DNA from 4 places in the Streptomyces sp. CA-179760 genome. Region 1 is predicted to be linked to each of the others. Evidence: riboswitches for the same ligand, from Rfam matches in the RefSeq annotation. Region 1 holds a riboswitch; each other region holds the start of a gene.
What was found. A riboswitch is a leader RNA that binds a small molecule or an ion and turns the genes downstream of it on or off. The one in region 1 is predicted to bind cobalamin.

Region 1 (4,088 bases):
GGCCGGTCTCCCAGGCGAGGCGGGAGGGGACGGCCTTGGGGTCGACGGAGTAGAAGTTGCGGCCGGTCGGCAGGACGTTGACCAGTCCGCGCAGCGGGGAGCCGGACGGGCCGGCCGGGACGAAGCCGCCGTTCAGGGCGTGGACCGCGTGGTCGATCTCGGCGGTGGTCGCGGCGAGGCGCGGCACGACCTCGCGGGCCGCGAACTCCAGGATCGCCGCGACCTGTTCGCCGTGCTCGGTGGGGACGGCGGCCGGGTCCCAACCCGCGTCCTCCATCGCCTGGACCAGGGCGCGGGCCTTCTCCTCCGCCGCGTCGGCGGTCGTGCGGGTGGCGGCGGACTCGTCGAGGCCCAGCGCCTCGCGCAGGCCGGGCAGGGCCGTGGTGCCGCCCCAGATCTGGCGGGCGCGGAGGACGGCGAGGACGAGGTTGACGTGGTCGCCACCCTTGGGCGGGTTGCCGAGGACATGCAGTCCGTCGCGGATCTGGGCGTCCTTGACCTCGCAGAGCCAGCCGTCGACGTGGAGCAGGAAGTCGTCGAAGCCGTCGTCGTCGGGGCGGTCGTCCATGCCGAGGTCGTGGTCGAGCTTGGCGGCCTGGATGAGGGTCCAGATCTGGGCGCGGATCGCCGGCAGCTTGGCGGGGTCCATGGAGGAGATCTGGGCGTACTCGTCGAGGAGTTGCTCCAGGCGCGCGATGTCGCCGTAGGAGTCGGCGCGGGCCATGGGCGGGACGAGGTGGTCGACGAGGGTGGCGTGGACGCGGCGCTTGGCCTGGGTGCCCTCGCCCGGGTCGTTGACCAGGAACGGGTAGATCAGGGGCAGGTCGCCGAGGGCGGCGTCGGGGCCGCAGGCGGCGGACAGGCCGGCGTTCTTGCCGGGCAGCCACTCCAGGTTGCCGTGCTTGCCGAGGTGGATCATCGCGTCGGCGCCGAAGCCGCCGTCCTCGGCACGGGCGGCGATCCAGCGGTAGGCGGCCAGGTAGTGGTGGGACGGCGGGAGGTCCGGGTCGTGGTAGATGGCGATGGGGTTCTCGCCGAAGCCGCGCGGGGGCTGGATCAGGATCAGCAGGTTGCCGAAGCGGAGGGCCGCGAGGACGATGTCGCCCTCCGGGTTGCGGCTGCGGTCGACGAACATCTCTCCCGGCGCCGGACCCCAGTGCTCCTCCACCGCCGAGCGCAGTTCCCCGGGGAGTGTGGCGTACCAGCGGCGGTAGTCGGCCGCCGGGATTCGGACCGGGTTGCGGGTCAGCTGCTCCTCGGTGAGCCAGTCCTGGTCGTGGCCGCCCGCCTCGATCAGCGCGCGGATCAGCTCGTCGCCGTCGCCGGAGGCCAGGCCCGGCACCTCGGCGTCCGTGCCGAAGTCGTAGCCCTCCTCGCGCAGTCGCCGCAGCAGGGCCACCGCGCTGGCGGGGGTGTCGAGGCCGACCGCGTTGCCGATGCGGGAGTGCTTGGTCGGGTAGGCGGAGAGGACCAGCGCGAGGCGCTTGTCGGCGGGCCGGATGTGGCGGAGCCGGGCGTGGCGCACGGCGATTCCGGCGACGCGGGCCGCGCGCTCGGGGTCGGCGATGTAGGCCGGGAGGCCGTCCTCGTCGATCTCCTTGAAGGAGAACGGGACGGTGATGAGGCGGCCGTCGAACTCGGGGACGGCGATCTGGCTGGCCGCGTCGAGCGGGGAGACACCCTCGTCGTTCTCCTCCCAGGCGGCACGCGAACCCGTGAGGCACAGGGCCTGGAGGATCGGGACGTCCAGCTTGGTGAGCGCGCCGGCGTCCCAGGACTCGTCGTCGCCGCCGGCCGACGCCTGGGCGGGCTTGGTGCCGCCGGCGGCGAGGACCGTGGTGATGATCACGTCGGCGGAGCGGAGCTCCTCGATCAGCTCGGGCTCGGGGGCGCGCAGGGAGGCGACGTACAGGGGCAGGGCCCGGCCGCCCCCGTCCTCGATGGCGTCGCACAGGGCGGCGACGAAGGCGGTGTTGCCGCTCATGTGGTGGGCCCGGTAGTAGAGCACGGCGACGACCGGACCGTCGGCGCCGTCGCGGGGCGTGCGCTCCAGCGGTCCCCAGCTGGGTGCCGCCGCCGGTGCCTCGAAGCCGTGGCCGGTCAGCAGGACCGTGTCGGAGAGGAAGCGGGCCAGCTGCTCCAGGTTGGCCGGGCCGCCGTGGGCGAGGTAGGCGTGTGCCTCGGCGGCGATGCCGACGGGGACGGTGGAGGCTTCCATCAGCTGGGCGTCCGGAGCCTGTTCCCCGGTGAGCACGACCACCGGGCGGCCGTCGGCCTGGAGCAGGTCGAGGCCGTCCTGCCAGGCCCGGATGCCGCCGAGGAGGCGTACGACGACCAGGTCGACACCGTCGAGAAGGCCGGGGAGGTCGTCGAGGGCGAGACGGGAGGGGTTGGCGAAGCGGTAGGACACCGGACCCGCGGCCGCGCGGGCGCTCAGCAGATCGGTGTCGGACGTCGACAGGAGCAGGATGCGCCCGGATGAATGCAGCATGCGGCGTCGGCCTTCCTCGGGGTGTCCGCGCCCCGGGTGGTTCGAAATGGGGTCTCCCCTGCTCGGGCGAGGCCGAGCTTTCGGGGAAGGGAGTTCCTGACTCGCCCGGCCGCATGGGCCGGACTCACAGTGGCGGGACCGCGCCGGACTCGCACCGGCTTCCTCCCCTGTCGCCGTCGTGGCGATGGCGGACCGGATGATCCGCCGCGATCATAGTAAGTGCCAGGGGAAGAGGGCACGGCATACACCAGGTGTGATGGTAGGTATGCTCGCCGCCATGTCCACGGCTGCCCCGCGCTCATCGCCCCAGGCCACAGCGGTCCCACCAGACCGCGATGACGCCTGTCCGGGGACGCTGCGGCTGCACGCGGCGGACGACGGAGCGCTCGCTCGCGTCCGGATTCCCGGTGGTGTGCTGACCGTTGCGCAGGCGGAGACGCTCGTGGACGTGGCCGAACGGCTGGGCGACGGAGACCTGCATCTGACCTCGCGCGGCAACGCGCAACTGCGCGGTCTGCCGGACGGAAGCGCCGGGGAGCTGGCCGAGTTGCTGGACGCGGCCGGGCTGCTGCCCTCGCGCGGGCACGAGCGGGTACGCAACATCGTGGCCTCGCCCCTGTCCGGTCTCGACGGGCAGGGCGTGCTGGACGTACGCCCCTGGCTGACGGCCCTCGACGCGGCGCTGTGCGCGAGCGAGGCGGCACAAGCCCTGTCGGGGCGTTTCCTGTTCGCGCTCGACGACGGACGCGGGGACGTGGCCGGACTCGGTGCCGACGTGACGGTACGGGCGACGGTGGGCGGCGGCGCGGAACTCGCGCTCGGAGCGGCCGGGGAAGCGCTGCACGTCGGCGCCGAGGAAGCGGCCCGGGCCGCTCTGGCGGCCGCGGAGACCTTCCTGGAGGCGGCGCGGACGAGCGGTGCACGCGGCTGGCGCGTGGACGAACTACCCCTTTCCGGCGATGAGTTGCTCGATGCGGTCGGCCTGCGGCTGCGGGCCGACCGCATCGATCACGAGCGGCGGGACCGGGAGACCGGCCGGACGCCAGGTCCGCCCCCGGGAGTCCTCGGCGCCGGCCTCTCCGTGCATGTTCCTCTGGGACGGCTGTCGGCGCACCAGTGGCGGGAACTGACGCACGTCGCCGACGGTGAACTGCGTCTCACTCCGTGGCGCGGTGTGGTTCTTCCCACACAGAGGACAGACCCGGACCAGTCCCTCACCCGCCTCGCCGCCACCGGCCTGGTCACCGACCCCGGCTCCCCCTGGCTCCGGGTCGGTGCCTGCATCGGCAGTCCCGGATGCGCCAAGTCGCGGGCCGACGTACGGACCGACGCGGCCGAGGCTCTCGACGCGATCGGGCCGAGCGGCCTCCCCTTGTACTGGTCGGGGTGCGAACGCCGCTGCGGACACCCCCGGGGCGACCGCGTCGACGTGGTCTCCGCTCCGGGCGGCGGCTATCTGCTCTCCACCGCCGTGAGCGGTCAGGAACCCCGAACCGCCTCGATGGACGTCCCCGCCCGACTCGCCACCGCCCTGGCGGCGATCACCTCATGACCCCTATGACGACCACGACGACCGAAGGCAGCGAGAAGAACACCG
Region 2 (4,088 bases), 1.8 Mb from region 1:
CGGCGTCGTCCTGGCCGTGGCATCGCTCGTGCAGTTCTCCGGCGGCATCGTCGGCGGGGCCCTCGCGGACCGGATCGGGCTGCGCCGCACGATGCTGTGGGCACTCGTCGTACGCACCGCCGGTTTCGCCGGGCTCCTGCTGGCCCTGCGCTGGCCGCCCCTCGCCATCTGGGCGCTGGTCCTCACGTGCTGTGGTGCCGCGCTCTACCTGCCCGCGAACAAGGCATACCTGGTGCACGGAGTCGACGACGAGCGCCGCCCGGCGTTCCTGTCGGCGGGCAACGCGGCACTCAACGCGGGGATGGCCGTCGGCCCACTGATCGCCGGGCCGTTCGTTCTTTCGTCGCCCGGCTGGTTGTTCGCGGCGGTAACGGCCCTGTTCCTCGCGGTCAGTGCGGGACACGCGCGGCTGCCCACAACAGACGGGGAACGTACCGATTCGCGCGAAACGGCCCCCTCGGGTCTCCTGGCCGGGATGGCACTCCTGCCGTTCGCCGCCAACGCGCTGGCCTTCTACCTCTACTTCCACTTCCAGCACTTCCTGGCGGTGTACGCCGTGGAGCGCGCCTCCAGCGCGTTCTACAGCGTGGTGCTGCTGCTCTGCTTCACGCTGGTCATCGTCGTACAGCCGCTCGCGTCCGGTCTGATCCGGCGCATGCCGTACGCCCTCGCCCTCGCGGTCGGGTTCGTGGGCCTGGCGGCGGGCATGGCCGTGCTGGCGGCCGGTACCCGGGCGGCGCTGCTGGCGGGCGGGGCACTGATCACCCTGGGCGACATCGTGCTGTTCCTGAAGAACGACCTGGAGGCACTGCGCCGCAGCCCCCGCTCCGACGCCGTTGTTTTCGGTCAACAGCGGATGGCCGCGGGCCTGGGGGCCTGCGCGAGCGGCGTGCTGGGCGGGCAGTTGTACGACTTCGGCGAACGGGCGGGACACACCGGCTGGTTCTGGCTGCTGGCAGCCGCCCAGTGCTTGCTGCTTCCCCCTCTGCTGCTCACGCTGCGCCGTCGCACGGCGCGGCGCCCTGTCCCCGACGGCGACCATGAAGGAGCACTGACGCGCGATGACACGGACGGGCGGATTCCAGGACGATGACTTCTGGACCGAGTTCCACGACTTCCTCTTCTCCGAACAGCGCCATGAGCAGGCCGAGGAACTGCTGGACACCTCTCACCTGCTGGCCTTCCCCGAGGGATCACGCGTGCTGGACCTGTGCTGCGGGCCCGGGGTGTTCACCGTGCCGCTCGCCCGCCGCGGTCACCGCGTGACCGGAGTGGACCTGAGCCCGGCCATGCTGGACCGGGCACGCAAGCGGTCGGCCGACGCCGGTGTCGAGGTGACGTACGTGCGGGCCGACGCACGCGAGTACGAGGCAGCGGGCGGGTTCGATGTCGTCCTCAACATGTTCACCTCGTTCGGGTACTTCGAGGACCCCGCCGACAACGCGCGCGTGCTGCGCACCATGTACACCTGCCTGGCTCCCGGCGGAACGCTCCTCCTGGACCTCGCGGGGAAGGAGCTCCTGGCCCGCAGGGTCACCCCGCCCAAGGTGGTGCGACGGGGCGACGACGTGATGGTGCAGACCGACACCGTGCTGGACGAGTGGGCGCGGCTGTGCAGCGAGTGGGTGCTGGTCCGGGGCGAGCGGGTGACGCGGGCCACGTTGACGTGGTTCGTGTACAGCGCCGTGGAGCTGCGGCGGATGGCCGAGGAGGCGGGGTTCGGCCGCGTGCAGGTCTTCGGCGGATTCGATGGGCGCCCTTACGACGAGAATGCCGAGCGACTCGTCCTCCGGGCCGTCCGCGAAGCGTGAGGGAGGCGCGGGGCGTGCGGCCGGGGTCCGCGCGCCCTTTGCCGTCGACTCGGGGAATCGTAGGATCACCTGGTCATCGCCGCGACGGGAGACAGGAAGCCGGTGCGAATCCGGCACGGTCCCGCCACTGTGACCGGGGAGCGCCCCTCCGACACGCCACTGCGCACCGCGCGGGAAGGCGGAGGAAGCGTCGATCCGGGAGTCAGGACACTGGTCCGTCGCGGGCCCGATCCGAGGAGCGCGGACTCCAGGAGGCTTCACGTGTCCCAACTGTTCACCCCTGCCCGCACGCGCGGGTTCCTTCGTGCCACGGCCGCTGCCGTGGCCCTGTCGTCGGTGCTGCTGACCACCGGCTGCGGTGCGACCGACGAGAGCGCCGGAGACACGAAGGCCACCGCAGCCGTGCCCGCGGGTTTCCCGGTCACCATCGACAACTGCGGCGTGAAGACGACGTACGACAAGCCGCCGTCACGCGTGGTCACCATCCACCAGCACCCGGCGGAACTCATGCTCGCCCTCGGTCTGAAGGACCGCATGGTCGGCACGGCCTTCCCCGACTCCGCCGTCCTGCCCGAGCTGAAGAAGGACTACGAGGCGATCCCCGAACTGGCGGAGAAGGAACCGTCGTTCGAGAAGGTCCTGGACGCCGAACCCGAACTCGTCTACGGCGGCTACGGCAGCGCCTTCGCCGAGAAGGAGGGCCGCTCCCGCACAGCCTTCGCCGACGCGGGCATCGACACTTACCTCAACCGTGAGTACTGCGGCAAGAAGAAGGTGACGATGAAGGACACCTACGACGAGGTCCGCACCATCGGCAAGATCTTCGGTGTCTCGGACCGGGCCGACAAGCTGGTCGCCGATCTCGAGGACCACGTCGGCAAGGCCGCCGGCAAGGTCGAAGGCGAGCCCGAGGTGCCCGTCTTCGTGTACGACAGCGGCGACAAGACCGCCTTCACCGCGGGCGGCAAGAGCCTGGGCACCGAACTGATCCGGCTGGCCGGCGGCGAGAACATCTTCGCCGACCTCGACGACGTCTTCGGCGATGTCTCCTGGGAGCAGGTCGTCGAGCGCAGACCGGAAGTCATCGCCATCTACGACTACGCGGGCGCCGGAAGTGTCGAACAGAAGAAGAAGTTCCTGCTCTCCCAGCCCGCGCTCGCCGACGTACCCGCCGTCAGGAACAAGCGGTTCGTCGTTCTGCCGCTGACCGCCACCCTGGTGGGAATCCGCTCGGCCTACGCGGTCGACGACCTGTCCCGCGGACTGCACCCCGAGAGCTTCCGGTGACCCAGACCGCCACCGGCACGTCCGCCGAGGGGACGGTTCAACGGCGGAAGACCACCGAGCCAGGAGCGGGCCGTACACGGCTGGCCGTCACGCTGGTCGTACTCACCGCCCTGCTCGGCGCCTCCATCACGGCGGGACTTGCGATCGGCTCCGTCCAGGTGCCACCCGGCCAGGTGTGGGGCATCGTGACGCACGCGCTGGGTGCCGACTGGCAGCAGCCGGACTGGTCCCGGGCCCGGGAGACCATCGTGGTGGACGTGCGGGCGCCGCGGGTGCTGCTCGGTGCGGTCACCGGCGCCGGCCTCGCGGTGATCGGCACCGCCCTACAGGCCCTGGTGCGCAATCCGCTCGCGGAACCGTACCTGCTCGGCGTCTCCTCGGGGGCGTCCCTCGGCGCGGTCTCCGTCATCGTGTTCGGGGTCACCCTCTTCGGTCCCGTCTCCCTGTCGGTGGCCGCCTTCGTGGGCGCCCTGGGCGCGCTCCTGCTCGTGTACGCCACGGCCCGCACCGGCGGACGCATCACCTCATCGCGTCTCGTGCTCTCCGGGGTGGCGATCGCCGCGATGCTCACCGCGGTCCTCGATCTGCTGTTGCTCACCACCGACCGGGGCAACGAGACCCGCGCGGTCCTCGCCTGGACCCTCGGCGGCCTCGGCGGGGTCAACTGGGGCACGCTGTGGCTGCCGAGCACGGCCCTGCTTCTCGGTGTCGGCGTCCTCATGGTGCAGGCCCGCGATCTGAACCTGCTGCTGGCCGGCGAGGAGGCGGCCACCACGATGGGGCTGGACGTGGCCCGCTTCCGCGCCCGGCTGTTCGTCCTGCTCTCCCTCGTCACGGGCGTGCTGGTCGCGGCGGCCGGACCGATCGGCTTCGTCGGCCTGATGATGCCCCACATCGTGCGGCTGTTCGTCGGCGGCGACCACCGCCGGGTCCTGCCGACGGCGGCGCTCGGCGGAGCGGTCTTCCTCCTCTGGGCCGACATCGCCGCAC
Region 3 (4,088 bases), 6.3 Mb from region 1:
CGCACAACAGGGCGTTGGTGTCGTAGCGCAGGGGCTTGGCGACCGTCGCGAGGGCCTCCGCCGTGGTCGCGTCGGGGGAGACCCGGGCGCAGACCGTCCGGGCGGGGGGCGGGGTCTCGCCCTGGGGGGCGTCCGCCTTGGCGCCGGGGTCGATGACGAGCGCCACGCGCTTCTTGCCGTCCTGCGCGGGCGTCTTCGCGCAGACGGTCTTGAAGTCGGCCGCGCCGCGCGGCCGGGCCGCCTCGGAGGAGTCCTCGCTCACCGCGAAGCGGAACCCCTGGACGTCGCCGTCCGAGGGGCGGGCCAGGGACGGGCCCTGGGTGGCGTAGACCCAGCGGTCGCCGTCGCGGTCCCAGAACGACCAGTACCGGTAGCCGGCGGCCTGGGCCGCGCCCGCCCCCGCGCCCGCGCCCGCTCCCACGCTCAGCAGGAGCGTGGCCAGGAGGAGGAGAACGGCACGGCGGATCACGACTGCTGCCTCTTCTTGCGGCCGGTGAAGAGGAAGCCGATGCCGATACCGGCGACGAGGCAGACCCCGACGTACCACCAGACGCCGAAGAAGCCCGACTCCGAGTCGTTCTTCGTGTCGGTCGCCGAGGGCTGTTCGGGGGCCTGCGGGGCCGGGCCCGTCGCGTTCAGCTGCTTCACCAGGTCCGTGCCGCCGAAGTCGCGCGGGTTCGCGCCCGTCGCGTGCGCGGCGAAGATCAGCTGGGCGTAGGCGGCGGGACCGTTCTGGGCGGCCCAGGTCGTGGAGTTCTTCTCCAGCCAGCCCAGGGACTTCTCGGCCTGCGCGGTCTCGCCCTGCGCGGCGAGCGCCACGACCGCGTCGGCGGTGTTGCCGTGGTCGGGCTGGGGGGCCGAGCCGGCGAGGGCGGAGGTGAGGTGGTTGTCGTCCTCGGCGAGGGTCTGGGTGAGGTACGCGGCACCGTTGGCTGCGGCCTGCCGCGGCGTGGAGGGATCCGTGCACGTGGCGTCGGACTTCTTGCCCGCCTCCACCACCATGCCCTTGCCGAGGGCGCCGAGGGCACCGGCCGCCGTGGCGTCCGCGTTGGCGGTCAGCTCGCCCTTCTTGTCCGGCTGGAACGCGAAGGCGCCGTCGTCGTCCCCGCCGCAGGGGAGGGCGAGCTTCAGCAGGGCGTCGTAGGGCGACTTTCCGCCCTTCTCGACCTGGTCCGGCTTCTCACCGGCGGCGGCGAGCGCGCCGATGACGACGGACGTCGAGTTGGTGTCGCTGGCGCCGCCGGGCGCGTAGCCCCAGCCACCGTCCTCGTTCTGTACGGACTTCAGCCAGTCGACGGCCTTGCCGGTGACGGCGTCGTGCCCGCCGAGCGCGGCGAGGGCCTGGACGGCCGCGGCCGTCTGGTTGCTGTCCACCATGGTCTTGGCGTCGCACGCCGCGGCCGGATCGGCACGGTACGGGGCGAACCCGCCGTCCGCGCACTGCTGCCGGACCAGCCACTCCACGGACTTCGCCGCCGGCTTCTCACCCACCGTGTCCTGGGCCAGCAGGGCGAGCGACTGGCGCCAGACGCCGTCGAACTTGGGGTCCTTGCCCCCGTACAGGGCGGAGGGGAACGCCTGGGACGGAGTCGGTGACGGTGCGGCGGCGGCCGGCGTGGCGGTGCCGATCACGGTGGCGGCGGCCAGGACGGCGGCGGCCCTGCGGCGGACGTTCATGATCGGCGGGTGCCTCTCCCTGTGAGGGAGCCGGGCAGCACGGGACACCCCCGGCGGCTCGGCTCCGTATACCTCGACGGTGCCGTGCACCGGCGGGCGCCGGGCACGTGAGCCGGTCACGATCCGTACGGGCGATCCGGCTCCCGCCTGGCAGGGCGGTTACGGTTGCGGGTCAGCGCCGGAATTGCACCGGCTTCTCCCTGTACGGGTGATGACGACCCGCCTACTGTACCCGCACCTACGAAAACGCCCGAGGGTAGCTTCGCCCCCCCATGCCGACCGCACCACCGGGGAGACTTCTCGGTGCGGCGGCCTGCCCCGCTGGCCTCTGGATGAACTCGGCCATGCTCCAGACCACCCCGGCTCGGCTGTCGGTGTCCTCCACCAGGACCTGCTCCCGGGCGAACTGCTCCACCACGCCGAGGAGTTGATCCTGTCCGTGAGGCAAAACGGTTAACGTGAAGCTCCACGACCACACGCAGGAGCGTCCATGACTGATCAGGCGGGGAACTCCGAGCAGGAGCCGCTCTCCAAGATCGACACCTCGGTTCCGCAATCGGCGCGGATCTGGAACTACTGGCTGGGCGGGAAGGACAACTACGAAGTCGACCGGGTGGCCGGTGACGCGTTCCGTGAGATCTTCCCCGGGATCGAGACCGGGGCCCGCGCCGCCCGCTACTTCCTCGCCCGCGCCGTACGCCATCTCGCCGCCGAAGAGGGCATCCGCCAGTTCCTGGACATCGGCACCGGGCTGCCCAACGTGGACAACACCCACCAGATCGCCCAGCGGGTGGCCCCGGAGAGCCGGATCGTCTACGTCGACAACGACCCGCTGGTGCTGGCCCACGCCCGCGCCCTGCTCACCAGCACACCGGAAGGCGTCACCAACTACGTCGACGCCGACCTGCGCAAGCCGAGCACGATCGTCCGGGAAGCCGGTAAGACGCTGGACTTCGACCAGCCCGTCGCGCTCATGCTGATGGGCATCCTCGGCCACATCGAGGACCACGACGAGGCACGTACGATCGTGTCGGAGCTGGTGGACGCCCTGCCGCCCGGCAGCTACCTCGTCCAGTACGACAGCACCGACACCAGCGAGGACTACCTCAGGGCCATCGGTCAGTACAACGACGGCGGCTCGATCCCGTACATCCTGCGCAGCCCCGAGCAGATCGCCCGCTACTTCGACGGCCTGGAGCTGCTGGAGCCGGGCGTCACGTCCTGCTCGCGCTGGCGTCCCGACGCCGAGGCCCTGGGCCTGCCGGCGGAGGTGCACCAGTACGGCGGTGTCGCCCTCAAGCGCTGAACCGCCCGCCGACCCCGGCTGAACCCGGGGGTCTTACTCAGGTCTCCTGAAATATGCGGTGCAGGATGGTCGGAGTCTCGTCAGGTGACTCGGCTTCGACCACCAGCCGGTTCATGGCGTCCCAGTAGCGCTCGATGTCGGCCGGCCGGTCGGGATAGAGCGCGGTGGTGAGCTGCTCCAGGTAGACCACGTCGGGCAACTGGCCGCCGGGCAGCCGCAGAATGGTGACCGGACCGCCCTCCGCGGCATGACCTCCGGAGACGAACGGCAGGATCTGGACGGTGACCTGCGGAAGCCGGCAGACCTCGATGAGATGCCTGAGCTGGGCGCGCATCACCTCCGGCCCGCCCACCGGGCGCCGCAGCGCCGCCTCGTCGATCACGGCCCAGAGCCGGGCCGCGCCGGGCTGCCGGTGCAGGATCCGCTGCCGGGTCATCCGCAAGGCCACCCGGCGGTCGGTCTCCCGCGCGTCGGCGGCAGGGTGGACGAGCCGGACGGCGGCACGCGCGTAGTCGGAGGTCTGGAGCAGCTCGGGAACGCGCTGTATCTGATAGCAGCGGATGACGCTCGCCGCCTGCTCGGCACCGAGGTAGCTCTGCGTCCAGGAGGGCACCACATCGCTGTAGTACTGCCACCAGGCGTGGGTGTTGGCCTGTTCGGCCAGCGCCAGCAGCGTGGCGCGTTCGGCCTCGTCCGTGACGCCGTAGTACGTGAGCAGGTCGGCGACGTCCCGCAGTTTGAACCCGTGGCGGCCCGCCTCCATGCGGCTGATCTTGGAGGGAGAGGCACGGATGACGTCACCCGCCTCCGCCCTGCCGATGCCCCGCGCCTCCCGCAGCCTGCGCAGCCGGGCGCCCAGCGCCAGCCGAGGCACCATGGGCCCGGCCGATCTGCCGTCCAGGACTCCGCTGAAGGGCGAGGTTCGAGCGGCCTCTTCGGTGCCCATGGGCATGTCTCCTTGCGGTGGTACGCAACGCCGCACGCGTGGGGGCGCCACGGCTCGTTCATCCTAGAGGCCCTGCCCTGACCCCATCCCGCTTATGCCGAAGGCGAGTTCGGCCGCGGAGTGGGACCGCCGAAGGGCAGGTGAAGAGTCCGGGAGGCG
Region 4 (4,088 bases), 1.8 Mb from region 1:
CCGCCCGCGCCGCCCGGGACCGGGTCGCGGCATCACTCGACGGGGCGGTACGACGGGGCAAGCTGACGCCGGGAGCCGCCGGTGACGCCCTCGCCCGGCTCGTCTTCACCGGCAGCCTGGAAGCTCTGGCCGACCGGCAGCTCGTCGTCGAGGCCGTCGTCGAGAACCCCGACGCCAAGACCGAGGTCTTCGCCGCGCTCGACAAGATCGTCGAGGACCCCGCCGCCGTCCTGGCGACCAACACCTCCTCCCTCCCCGTCATGCGCCTCGGTATGGCGACCAGCAGGGCCGACCGGGTCGTGGGCCTGCACTTCTTCAACCCCGTGCCCGTGCTGCCGCTGGTGGAGGTCGTGACCTCCCTGCACACGTCCGGCACGACGACCGCAGCCGTCGAGGGCTTCGCGACCCGCACACTCGGCAAGACCGTCATCCGCTCCCAGGACCGGGCAGGCTTCGTCGTCAACGCCCTGCTCATCCCCTACCTGTTGTCCGCGATCCGGATGGCCGAGTCGGGCTTCGCCGGCGCCGCCGACATCGACACGGGTATGGAGCTCGGCTGTGCCCACCCCATGGGCCCGTTGAGGCTCGCCGACCTGATCGGACTCGACACCGTCGCCTCGATCGCGGAGTCCCTGTACGTCGAGTTCCGCGAACCGCTGTACGCGCCGCCGCCGCTGCTCCGGCGCATGGTGGAGGCTGGACTTCTCGGCCGGAAGACCGGCCGCGGGTTCCACACCTACGACCAGGACTGAGGGCCTGGTACGACGCGGGCCGAGGGTCCCGCAGCGCCACCGGGGTGAGGGTCCCGGGCGGCGTCACAGGGGAAAGGGCGGGGAGCGCGACTGCCGCTTCCCGCCCTGTGGCGTTTCCGGGCCTTGGTGTCCCGGACCACCTTCCGGATGCTGGACGCACCACTGACCTCAGACGTATCCACCCCGTAGGCTGTCCGGTGCAGCTGGTTCGCCCCGTCCGCCAGGCGGGAGCGTCGTAAGAGGGAACCCGGTGGGAATCCGGGACTGCCCCGCAGCGGTGAGCGGGAACGACCGCCGTCATACGCACTGGGACCGAGATACCGGGTCTGGGAAGCGACGGCCAGTAGGTGTCCGCCGGGAGACCGGAGGATGTGCCCGCGAGTCCGAAGACCTGCCCGTTGCCCGTGCGCGAACCATTCGCACACGGATATTCCGGTGACCTCGAGGGCGGGTCGGCGTACATACCAGGCGGAAGACCGCGCCGTGCCGCGCGAGAGTCGTTTCCGCCCGGTTCCGTCACCCTTCGCGTTCTCGTCCCGTCTCCGGGATCCCAGGGATTCATCTCGCGAAGGAGATCTCCGTGACCAGCAAGCCCGCAGCCGCGGCAGCACGGGCCACCGTGTACGGCTACCCCCGCCAGGGACAGAACCGGGAACTCAAGAAGGCCATCGAGGGCTACTGGAAGGGCCGCGTCACCGCCGACGCCCTCCGGTCCACCGCCGCCGGCCTGCGCGCCTCGAACTGGCGGCAGCTCGCCGACGCCGGCATCGACGAGGTCCCCACGGGTGACTTCTCGTACTACGACCACGTCCTCGACACCACCGTCATGGTCGGCGCGACCCCCGACCGCCACCGCGACGCCGTCGCCGCCGACGCGCTGGACGGCTACTTCGCCATGGCCCGCGGCACCCAGGACATCGCGCCGCTGGAGATGACCAAGTGGTTCGACACCAACTACCACTACCTGGTGCCCGAACTCGGCCCGGACACGGTGTTCACCGCCGACTCCACCAAGCAGATCGCTGAGCTGAAGGAGGCCCTCGCCCTGGGCCTGACCGCCCGGCCCGTGCTCGTCGGCCCGGTCACCTACCTCCTGCTCGCCAAGCCCGCCCCGGGCGTGCCCGCCGACTTCGAGCCGCTCACCCTGCTGGACCGGCTGCTGCCCGTGTACGCCGAGGTCCTCGCCGACCTGCGCGCGGCCGGCGCCGAGTGGGTCCAGCTCGACGAGCCCGCCCTGGTCCAGGACCGGACCCCGGCCGAGCTGAACGCCGCCGAGCGCGCCTACCGGGACCTCGGCGCCCTCACCGACCGGCCGAAGCTGCTGGTCGCCTCGTACTTCGACCGGCTCGGCGACGCCCTGCCGGTGCTGGCGAAGGCCCCCGTCGAAGGACTGGCCCTGGACTTCACCGAGGCCGCCGCCGCCAACCTGGACTCCCTCGCCTCCGTCGGCGGGCTGCCGGGGAAGCGGCTGGTCGCCGGTGTCGTCAACGGCCGCAACATTTGGATCAACGAACTGTCGGCCTCACTGGCCACCCTCGGCACCCTGCTCGGCCTGGCCGACCGAGTCGACGTCTCGGCCTCCTGCTCTCTGCTCCACGTGCCACTCGACACCGGTGCGGAGCGGGACATCGAGCCGCAGCTCCTGCGCTGGCTCGCCTTCGCCCGGCAGAAGACCGCCGAGGTCGTCACCCTCGCTCGCGGCATCGCCGAGGGCACCGACGCGATCACCGCCGAACTCGCCGCGAACCGGGCCGACCTCGCTTCCCGCGCCGGCTCGCCGATCACGCACGACCCCGGCGTACGGGCCCGGGCCGCCGCCGTCACCGAGGCCGACGCCCGCCGCTCCCAGCCGTACGCCGAACGCGCCACGGCCCAGCGCGCCCACCTCGGACTGCCGCTGCTGCCGACCACCACGATCGGCTCCTTCCCGCAGACCGGCGAGCTGCGCACCGCCCGAGCCGACCTGCGAGCGGGCCGTATCGACACCGACGGCTACGAAGAGCGCATCAAGGCCGAGATCCAGGAAGTGATCTCCTTCCAGGAGAAGAGCGGCCTGGACGTCCTGGTGCACGGTGAGCCCGAACGCAACGACATGGTCCAGTACTTCGCCGAACAGCTCACCGGCTACCTCGCCACCCAGCACGGCTGGGTCCAGTCCTACGGCACCCGCTACGTCCGCCCGCCGATCCTGGCCGGCGACATCTCCCGCCCCGAGCCGATGACTGTCCGCTGGACGACCTACGCCCAGTCCCTCACGCACCGCCCGGTCAAGGGCATGCTCACCGGCCCGGTCACCATGCTCGCCTGGTCCTTCGTCCGCGACGACCAGCCCCTCGGCGACACCGCCCGCCAGGTCGCCCTCGCCCTGCGCCACGAGGTGGCCGATCTGGAGGCGGCCGGGACGTCGGTCATCCAGGTCGACGAGCCCGCCCTGCGCGAGACGCTGCCCCTGCGGGCCGCCGACCGCGCGGGCTATCTGGCATGGGCGACGGAGGCCTTCCGGGTCACGACCGCCGGTGTGCGTCCGGACACGCAGATCCACACGCACATGTGCTACGCCGAGTTCGGCGACATCGTCCAGGCCATCGACGACCTCGACGCCGACGTCATCAGCCTGGAGGCCGCACGCTCCCACATGCAGGTAGCCCGTGAGCTGGCAGCCCACGGCTATCCGCGCGAGGCCGGCCCGGGTGTCTACGACATCCACTCACCGCGGGTGCCGAGCACCGAGGAGGCCGCCGCACTGCTGCGCACCGGGCTGAAGGCCATCCCGGCCGAGCGACTGTGGGTCAACCCGGACTGCGGTCTGAAGACCCGCGGCTGGCCCGAGACCCGGGCCTCCCTGGAGAACCTGGTCGCCGCCGCCCGCACCGTCCGTGAGGAGCTCCCGGCATCCTGAGACCAGGCCCCGGCAGGGCCGGGGAGGGAGGACCCGCCTCCCTCCCCGGCCCCTGACGGGGGGGAGGGTGCACCAGCAACCGCTGCAGGTCGAGATCGGCGGCCGGTGTGGGCCACGACATGTGCTGATGCCCTGTGCGGAATGGCCGCCGAACGCACACGCACCGGAATCCTCCGTCCTCCCGTAGTGGACCGCGATCCGAATACTGGAAGCTCCGGCCCCTACTTTCCTGTTGGTGAGGGCTGCGGTGACGGACGCGGCTGAACACGGGCGTCACGCACGCTTCCTGCCCTCTCTCCGGCTCTCCGTCCAGACCGTCAGGAGGCCGTACGCCGTCGCGGTGGCCTGAAGGTGTACAGGTCGAGAATGTCCGGCTGGGGTGCGACGCCCGGTCCGCCGGCGCGCGCCCAGGCGGCGATGTCCTCGGTTGCGTCCGG

Region 2: another riboswitch for cobalamin. It lies ahead of ACQEV8_RS33635 (ABC transporter substrate-binding protein); the one in region 1 lies ahead of cobN (cobaltochelatase subunit CobN).
Region 3: another riboswitch for cobalamin. It lies ahead of ACQEV8_RS12890 (prenyltransferase/squalene oxidase repeat-containing protein); the one in region 1 lies ahead of cobN (cobaltochelatase subunit CobN).
Region 4: another riboswitch for cobalamin. It lies ahead of metE (5-methyltetrahydropteroyltriglutamate--homocysteine S-methyltransferase); the one in region 1 lies ahead of cobN (cobaltochelatase subunit CobN).

What each region holds. Positions count from the first base shown of each region.
Region 1 covers NZ_JBNJLZ010000001.1:9,183,751-9,187,838, reverse strand. The annotation lists gene cobN (cobaltochelatase subunit CobN) at 1-2,491, opposite strand, end outside; cobalamin riboswitch at 2,562-2,712, opposite strand; gene cobG (precorrin-3B synthase) at 2,757-4,043, shown strand; gene ACQEV8_RS41555 (precorrin-8X methylmutase) at 4,049-4,088, shown strand, end outside.
Region 2 covers NZ_JBNJLZ010000001.1:7,376,136-7,380,223, reverse strand. The annotation lists gene ACQEV8_RS33645 (MDR family MFS transporter) at 1-1,093, shown strand, start outside; gene ACQEV8_RS33640 (class I SAM-dependent methyltransferase) at 1,062-1,811, shown strand; cobalamin riboswitch at 1,867-2,044, shown strand; gene ACQEV8_RS33635 (ABC transporter substrate-binding protein) at 2,073-3,098, shown strand; gene ACQEV8_RS33630 (FecCD family ABC transporter permease) at 3,095-4,088, shown strand, end outside.
Region 3 covers NZ_JBNJLZ010000001.1:2,879,814-2,883,901, reverse strand. The annotation lists gene ACQEV8_RS12895 (SCO2322 family protein) at 1-469, opposite strand, end outside; gene ACQEV8_RS12890 (prenyltransferase/squalene oxidase repeat-containing protein) at 466-1,677, opposite strand; cobalamin riboswitch at 1,791-1,928, opposite strand; gene ACQEV8_RS12885 (SAM-dependent methyltransferase) at 2,168-2,983, shown strand; gene ACQEV8_RS12880 (helix-turn-helix domain-containing protein) at 3,021-3,929, opposite strand; gene ACQEV8_RS12875 (nuclear transport factor 2 family protein) at 4,022-4,088, opposite strand, start outside.
Region 4 covers NZ_JBNJLZ010000001.1:7,385,730-7,389,817, reverse strand. The annotation lists gene ACQEV8_RS33680 (3-hydroxybutyryl-CoA dehydrogenase) at 1-752, shown strand, start outside; cobalamin riboswitch at 940-1,165, shown strand; gene metE (5-methyltetrahydropteroyltriglutamate--homocysteine S-methyltransferase) at 1,333-3,651, shown strand; gene ACQEV8_RS33670 ((2Fe-2S) ferredoxin domain-containing protein) at 3,969-4,088, opposite strand, start outside.